2 regions of the Pseudomonas sp. HLS-6 TE3448 genome follow, and region 2 is predicted to be linked to the other one. Evidence: riboswitches for the same ligand, from Rfam matches in the RefSeq annotation. Region 2 holds a riboswitch; the other holds the start of a gene.

What was found. Region 2 has a riboswitch for cobalamin ahead of AB7M23_RS19995 (TonB-dependent receptor). Riboswitches for the same ligand answer to the same signal wherever they lie in the genome.
Region 1: it holds a riboswitch for cobalamin, as region 2 does, so the genes downstream of both, AB7M23_RS17740 (CbtB domain-containing protein) here and AB7M23_RS19995 (TonB-dependent receptor) in region 2, are expected to answer to the same signal.

What each region holds. Positions count from the first base shown of each region.
Region 1 covers NZ_JBRJIO010000001.1:3,843,474-3,847,647, forward strand. The annotation lists gene AB7M23_RS17720 (DUF1272 domain-containing protein) at 1-234, opposite strand, end outside; gene cobM (precorrin-4 C(11)-methyltransferase) at 282-1,028, opposite strand; gene AB7M23_RS17730 (cobalamin biosynthesis protein) at 1,068-1,493, opposite strand; gene AB7M23_RS17735 (CbtA family protein) at 1,493-2,182, opposite strand; gene AB7M23_RS17740 (CbtB domain-containing protein) at 2,194-2,382, opposite strand; cobalamin riboswitch at 2,480-2,701, opposite strand; cobalamin riboswitch at 2,761-2,960, shown strand; gene cobW (cobalamin biosynthesis protein CobW) at 3,059-4,126, shown strand; gene cobN (cobaltochelatase subunit CobN) at 4,130-4,174, shown strand, end outside.
Region 2 covers NZ_JBRJIO010000001.1:4,380,224-4,384,397, reverse strand. The annotation lists partial or broken gene AB7M23_RS19995 (TonB-dependent receptor) at 1-1,942, opposite strand, end outside; cobalamin riboswitch at 2,002-2,202, opposite strand; gene AB7M23_RS19990 (amino acid permease) at 2,233-3,633, opposite strand; gene AB7M23_RS19985 (2-aminoadipate transaminase) at 4,020-4,174, shown strand, end outside.

The DNA of each region.
Region 1 (4,174 bases), 540 kb from region 2:
ACAGCCGCTTTCCTTGACGATGCGTTGTTTCGAAGCAGGGTTGCGCACTAATGCTGCACCAACTCGTGGCGGACGGGCCGTTAGTTGACCGCCACAGTTTGGGCAGAGGCCCTTCAATTCATTGTTGTTGCAGTCTCGACAATAAGTGCATTCGAAGGAGCAGATGAACGCGTCCTGGCTGTCGCCAGGCAGATCGGTACCACAGCATTCACAGTTGGGGCGCAGTTCAAGCATGGTCGACTCCTTCATACTCAGTGAGTGTGCTGTCGCACACAGGTCGTCTAAGGCCGGTAGAGGTGTGCGTGGCCGGCACGGTATAGCGCCGATTCGGCAAAGGCATCTGCTGCCAGTACCCGTCCTACCAGAATCAATGCAGTACGCCGGAAGCCTTTGGCCTGGACTTGCGTCAGGATATCGTCCAGCGTGCCTTTGACCCAGTCCTGGTCCGGCCAGGTCGCACGGTGCACGACCGCGATTGGACAGTCCCCGCCATAGTGGGGGCGCAATTCTTCGACAATCTTTGCCAGGTGCTGCACTCCCAAGTGTATGGCAAGCGTAGCCTTGTGTGCGGCCAGGCTGGCCAGTTCCTCGCCAGCGGGCATCGGCGATTTGTCGGCATAGCGCGTGAGGATGACGCTCTGCGAAACCTCTGGCAGGGTCAGCTCGCAACCGAGTAAAGCGGCACTGGCGGCAGCAGCGGTGACACCGGGAATGATCTCGAAGGGAATCGCCAGTTCGCGCAAATGGCGAATCTGCTCACCAATGGCCCCATACAGGCTCGGGTCGCCACTGTGTACCCGGGCCACATCCTGGCCTTTGGCATGGGCTTCACGCATGGCCTCGATAATTTGCGCCAGGTGAAGCTCAGCGCTGTTGATCACGGTTTCGGCACGGTGCCCTTCGAGCACGGCAGCGGGCACCAGGGATCCAGCATAGATAATGACCGGGCAGCGATGAATCAGGCGCTGGCCCTTGACGGTAATCAGCTCCGGGTCGCCGGGGCCGGCACCGATGAAATAGACGGTCATGGGGTGAATCCTGAAGGTAAGGTCGATGCGAGGCGCAGATTATCCGTCAAAGGACGCGCCGCAGGCCAATGCCAGGGTGGCATTAAGGCTGGCATGGCGTGGAACAAGGAGCTGTGCAGGCATTGAGCCGTAGTGCTCGGCCAATGCAAGTGCAGCACTTTCAGCGACGCTGTAACAGCCGCTGTGGGCGAAGGCGGTGAGCGAACGGTGGGTCAGGCGTGATTCAAAGGTGGCTAACTGGGCAGCGCTGAAAAACAGCAGTGGAATGCCGAGTTGAGCGGCGAGGGCATGCAGGCCGGCCTCCTCGCTTTTCAGTTCGATACTGGCAAGGCCAAGCAGGTTATCGTGGCTGAGGCCATGGGCCTGCAGGGTTTGATCCAGTAGATCGCTCAAGGCTGCCACCGAACAGCCTCGGCGACAGCCCAACCCGGCGAATACTCGCAACGGATTGGGCCGTTCAGGCATTACGCCTGGCTCTGGCGACGGTAGAGCCAACTGCTGATCAAGCCCAATGCCAGCCAGAAGGCAGCGTTGGTCAGCAGTGAGGCGAGTTTGAATTCGGCCTCCAGTGCTTCCGGAGCCAAGGCCTCATGCGCGTCTGGCTGTGGTGCACCGATTACATGAGGGATGACCAGCAGTACGGCGCCCAGTAACTTGAGCAAACCGTTGTTGGCGAATGCAATAAGCCCCAAGCCAATGGCGGTGGCCGCTGCAGTACCGATCCACCAGAATTGGCGTTGCGCCAGATCGGCCGCGGCCGTTCCTGGCAACTCCGCTGGCAAGCCCAGCGTGGGCGCCAGGCAGAACACCGCAAAGCCTGCCAGGCCCCACAGTACGCCTGCGGCCCAACCAGCAGGCGCACGCAAGGTATACAGCCCCGCCAGTACCAGGGCAAAACCGACGGCCACTACCAGGTTGCTACCGGTCGTGGCCAGCAGCCGTTGCCAGCCGTCTTCGGGGGCCCAGGCTTGCGCATCGTGATGATGTTCGGCGGTACCCGCATCATGGCTGTGGGTTTCGACTGCAGGCGCTGCACTCTCGTAGGCTTCCGCCTTGATAATCAGCGGGGTGACCCACAGGCTTTGCAGCAAGGTCAGCAGCAGGGCAGCGAGCAGGCCGGTGAAGCCGGCCGTGCGGACAATGTGCTTGATCATGGCGCTGTCCCTTAGTGGCAAGGAAACGCGGCGCTGTGACGGGTGTCATGGGCAGCGTTGTGAACCGCCTCGATGTGCGAAAAACCCGCGAAGTAAACCAGGCACAAGCCCAGCAGCGATGCGCCGATAGCGACGACCAGGCGCTGGCTGCGAGTGGTACTGATGGCGGCGGAGTGGCTGTGGGCGGTTGTGACGGGCATGGTGCTTTCCTCTGAGGGGTTATCAGCAGCAGGCATGCGCAAGAAACCCATGGGCGGACTCACCCAGAGGTTGCAACAGCGCCCGCCCACCGCGGGTTTGTCAATTCTGTACTGGGCCGGTCTCCGGGCTTGCGAGGGCTGGCACTGTGCTTAGCCTGGAGCGTCACCTTCCCATGCCGCGTTGCTGGCACAGTGGTCTAGACGCTTTCCTCGCTTACCGTTGCGGGGGCAGCACCGGCATTGTCGCGCGTAACTCAGGCCGCGACGCACCGGTTTCCCGTTTCACCTCGTTAAAGGCACCCAAACGAAGGAGGTAGCAAATCATGGGCGCAGGTGCGCGTCAATCACAACGACGGTTGACCGACCCTGAACGACTGCGTAGCCTTGCCGTTTCGAGGTTCTCCGGTCAGCCCGGAGCTAAGACGGGAACGCGGTTTAAGCCGCGGCTGCCCCCGCAACTGTAAGCGTTGCAAAGCCTGGCATTGCCACTGCGTAGTTTTGCGGGAAGGCGCCGGTGCCGCTGGTATGTTCGCCAGCACGACGCAAGCCAGGAGACCTGCCTCGGACAGTTTCCGACATTCAACCGGGCGGGGTGATCCGGTAGCGAACGCGCACGGGCACATGACCCCCGTGGTTTTCGTCGTGCCCGCCCGCCATTGCTGCCAAGGGCAACGACATGAAAACACTGGCAAAACTCCCCGTCACCATCGTCACCGGCTTTCTCGGCTCGGGCAAAACCACGCTGTTGCGGCATATGCTCGACAATGCACAGGGTCGCCGTATTGCAGTCATCGTCAATGAGTTTGGCGAGCTGGGCATCGACGGTGAAATCCTCAAGCAATGCAGCATCGGCTGTACTGAAGAAGAGGCGAGCGGCCGGGTGTACGAGCTTGCCAACGGCTGCCTGTGCTGCACCGTGCAGGAAGAGTTCTTCCCGGTCATGCGCGAGCTGGTGGCGCGTCGTGGCGACCTGGACCATATCCTCATCGAAACCAGTGGCCTGGCCCTGCCAAAGCCTCTGGTACAAGCCTTCCAGTGGCCGGAAATCCGTAACGCCTGCACGGTCGATGCGGTCATTACCGTGGTCGACAGCCCGGCCGTGGCTGCCGGTACGTTTGCGGCGTATCCGGACCAGGTGGATGCCCAGCGTAAACTCGACCCGAACCTGGACCACGAGTCCCCGCTGCATGAACTGTTTGCCGACCAGCTGGCCAGTGCCGATCTGGTGGTACTGAACAAGGCCGACCTGATCGAGGCGCATGCCTTGGCAGCGGTACGCGCCGAAGTGGCCGAAGAGCTGCCACCCGCGGTCAAAGTCGTCGAGGCCAGCAGTGGCCGTCTACCGCTTGAAGTCTTGCTCGGATTGGCTGCGGAATCGGAAGCGCACATTGACGGTCGTCGCACTCACCATGACAGCCATCATGACGGCGAAGACCATGATGATCATGACCACGACGCTTTCGACTCCATTTCGATTGAGCTGCCTGAATCCGACGAGAGCTTGCTGCTTGATGCCTTGACCCAACTGGTCGTACGTCACGGCATCCTCCGCGCCAAAGGCTTTGCAGCCATTCCGGGCAAGCCGATGCGCCTGCTGATCCAGGGTGTCGGTACGCGTTTCGACAAGCACTTCGATCGTGCCTGGCGCGCAGACGAGCCGCGCAGTACCCGTCTGGTACTGATCGGCCAGGCGCTGGATGGTGCGACACTGGAAGCTGAACTGCGTACAGCGCTGGGCGCCTGACCCATGCACCTGCTGCGGACCCAGCCCGGCGGCTTTGTGCCGGATGAC
Region 2 (4,174 bases):
TTGCGCAGGGCCTTGCTGAGCCAGAGGTTGGCGGTGCGCCGTGGCACACCGATCGGGCGGTTGCCCGTGCGGGACACGATATTACCGGCCACCACCTCGTCGAAGTCATCATACGCGGCACGCACCAGCGAGGCGTTTGCCGAGACGTGCCACTGCTGCGCAAGGGCCAGCTCCAGGGTCGCCTCCAGGCCTTCGGAAGACTGCTGGCCGACTTGCTGGGTGAGTCGCGTGTGGCTGTCGGTGACCACCGGCAGCTTCTTTTTCACGATCTGATAAGCCGCCAGCGTCCACTCGCCACGGCCGTTCCAGAACTGCTGCTTGAGGCCGAGCTCGGTTTGCTTCGACTCGGTCAGGTCCATCTGCTGTGCAGCCGGGCTGAGGCTGATCAGGTCGCCAACCCCGTCTTCACTGGTGGAGTACTGGCCGTACAGCGACAGCTGCTCGGTGACTGCATACACCAGCCCGGCACGCCAGTTGCCACCGTCGAGGCTGCGGTCGCTGCGCGTGCCGTCGACCCGGTTGTCGCGGTCGATATGGTTCTGGTCGCGGCGAATTCCGGTGACCAGCGACCAGCGCTCTGACAATTGCGTGCGGTTTTCCGCGAACAGGGCAAAGGTCTGGGTGGTGCTGTGAGTTTGTGGGCGGGTGGGGTCCTGGCTGCTGAAGTAACCCGGGGCCGGTTGCCACGGGTCGATGTAGTCGCCGCCGTTGTCGGTGTAGGGCGAGTTGCTGTCGACGTCGAAACGAATCCGGTTGTATTCGGCACCGACCACGGTCTTGCTCGTCAGGCCGAACAACGTATGGTCGAGGGAAAAGCTCTGGCGGTCGCCGATTTGCTCCTGATCATGCTTGATGTGCAGGTAGCTCTGGCGCAGCAGTTGGTCGCGGCTGCTGTCCCAGCTGTAGTCCTCGGCATTGCGCCAGTGCCGGCGGCTCTTGATGTAATAGAGCTGGTTGCTGGCCGTCAGGCTCTCGTTGATCGACCAGTCGCTGTTCAGTCGCGTCCATTCATCGTGGTAACGCTGTACCGCGTCATGGAGGTTGTAGTTCTTTTTGCGCAGGCTGTCGCGGTAGTGGCCGTCGATCAGCGGAGTACCGAAGTCGTTCATCGGCTCACTGTCGCCACGCTCATGGGCCAGGGTGAAGCTCAGGTCATCACTGGCATCCCAACGCAGCGCGGCACTGACGGCGAGGTTTTCCGAGTCGCCGCGATCAATCCAGCCGTTGCTCTGCTCACGGTTGAGGGTGAGCCGGTAGCTCAGCCGCTCGTTTAACGAACCACCGCTGTCCAGGCCCAATTGCTGGCGGTCATACGAGCCATAGCCCAGGCGCAGGTGGTTACGGATCTCGCCGGTGAAGGGCTTCTTCGGGATCACATTGATCACGGCCCCGGTTGCCCCTTCGCCATACAGCACCGAGGCTGGGCCGCGAATGATGTCGATGCGCTCGACCATCCACAGGTCTACCGGGAAGCTCTGGGTGCCTGCACCGGTGTACAAGCGCGAGCCGTCGAACAGGGTCATCACCGAGCTGTGACCGCTGAAGCCTCGGGCAGAGAGGGCGGTGTTGCCGTTGCCCGGGGTGCCCACAGAGGTGATACCCGGCGAGCGACTGACCGCGTCCTGCACACTGCGGTTGTTGCGCCCGTCGATGGCCTCGGCAGCGAGGCTGCTGGTGCTGGCAGGCGTCTCCAGCGCACTGAGGTTCAGTCGGGAGCCGGTCGGCAATGGCGTTGCCAGATTGATGGCTTCGCGTTCGCTATCACGATCGCCCGTGATGGCTGTCGAGGGCAGGGCGAGGATGCGCTCGGCATCATCGGTGGCCAGTGTCGGCAGTGAAAGCGAGAGGCAAGCAGAGGACACAAGGGTGTGAAACAGGTAATTGCGGGACATGTCGTTCCAGGCTGAAACAGGAATGAATGAATCCCGGGGGAATAACGCATATAGGCATGACGAGCACGCAGGCGCCCGCCAACCGGCCTGCGCCCGCCCACCGCGGGGTTGCCAAACAAGGCTTCAGGCCGGTCTCCGGGCTTGCGAGGGTCATGAGGCCTTCACCTTCCCATGCCGTGGCACAGTGGTCTGTCGAAGGCCTCGCTCGCTTACCGTTGCGGGGGCAGCGCCGGACTGGTCAAAGAGACGCACCGGCTTCCCGTTTCACCCTGCGCACGGCGGCGCAGGACACCTGAAACTGGCGCGCATCTGAACATCGAACGCCAGCTCAGTCAATCACTTAGCCGCGTTGCGCGGCAGCAGTGGCAGGTGTTGTCGTGCTCGATTTGCGCACCAGGCTGATCATCAGGACGATGCCGGCGACCGCTGCGGTCATCAGGGTTTCATAGCGATATGCAGCGCTGAACAACATGTAGCCGAGCACGCTGCAGATCAAGGCGATGACGAACCAGGTCAGCCATGGGAACAGCCACATCCGAAACACCGGGGTCTGGCCTTTCTGCTCCAGCTGTTTACGCATGCGCAGTTGTGACACCGCGATCACCAGGTACACCAGCAGGGCGATGGCGCCGGTGGTCGAGAGCAGGAAGCCAAAGACCTTGCCCGGCAACAGGTAGTTGATCAGGCAGCCGACGAAGCCTGCCAGGGTGGACATCAGCACGGCCACGGTCGGCACGCCGCTGCGCGAAATGTAGCGGGTTGCAGTCGGTGCTTCGCCGCGTGCGCCCAGCGAGTAAAGCATGCGCGATGCGGTGTACAGGCCCGAGTTCATGCAACTGGTCACGGCGACGAACACCACCAGGTCAACGATCAGTTTCGCGCCTGGCACATTGAGCACTTCCAGTGCGCGCTGGAACGAGCCGACTTGCAGCAGCCGTGGATCGTTCCAGGCAACCAGCGAGACGATGAAGAAAATCGAGAAGATGTAGAAGATCGCAATACGGTAGATCACCAGGTTGGTGGCGCGGCGGATCTTCTCTTTGGGGTTCTCGGTTTCGTCAGCGGCGATGGTGACGATCTCGGCGCCGAAGAACGAGAAGATGGTCACAAGAATGCCGCCCAGTACCGCACCAAAGCCATTCGGCATGAAGCCGCCATTGCTCAGCAGTTGTCCGACCCCCGAGACTTCAGCCAGCGGCCAGTAGCCCAGTACGGCCGCGCTGCATACGCCGATGAAGGCCAGGATGGCGATGATCTTGATCAGGGCGAACCAGTACTCGAAGGTGCCGAAATTGCGCACGCTGATCAGGTTGGTGGCCGACAGGGTGACCATGATCAGGAAGGTGAAGGCCCAGGACGGGATGGCGGGGTACCAGGCATGCAGGATGTCGGCACCGGCGATGGCTTCGACCGGGATGATCAACACCCAGAACCACCAGTACAGCCAGCCGATGGTGAAGCCGGCCCAAGGGCCGATGGCCTCGCCGGCGTAGGTGGAAAACGAACCGCTGTTCGGGTTTGCAACGGCCATTTCGCCGAGCATGCGCATGACCAACAGCACCAGCAAACCGGTCAGTGCGTAGGAGATCAGGATGGCCGGGCCTGCGGTGGCGATAGCGTTGGAGGAACCGATGAATAGACCCGCACCGATAATGCCTGCGATGGAGATCATCGAGACCTGGCGTGTGGTCAGGCCATGCTTGAGCGAGCGTTGCCCGCGGTTGTTATTGTTTGAACTCATGCATCAACCCTCGGTTCAGCAGCCCCCTGGCCCACAGGTCCTTTCGGGGTGAGCCGGCGCTGAACAATCGTTAGTAAGGAAACCTTCCGTGTCGGTACTGCGTCCTGCTCCTGGTAATTGATCCAGATCAGTATTGGTCGACGAGCGGCGCTTCAACAAACGAGCAATACTCAGAACATCATTCCTTGGGGGAATTTAAAGTGTGTATGGGGCGACTGCGCGAGGTCTTAAGGGAAACCCTCTTGCGAAGTGCTTTGTGGCAGGTGACGCCAAATTCGATACTTTTAGGAATGACAGTAGAATTTTTATTCGCTTGTGCCAGGCCACCGTCACTCGCTTAGATAGCCGCCATACACGACCCTCAAGCCACGGGAGCGGCGCTTGTCATGCCTGCGCAAACCATCAGCAATTCCATCGCAATAGTTCACCCGATCGAACTCGATCATGGCCGCAATGCCGAGGTCTGGGATGTCGATGGCAAGCGTTACATCGACTTTGTCGGCGGTATCGGCGTGCTCAACCTGGGCCATTGCAACCCGGC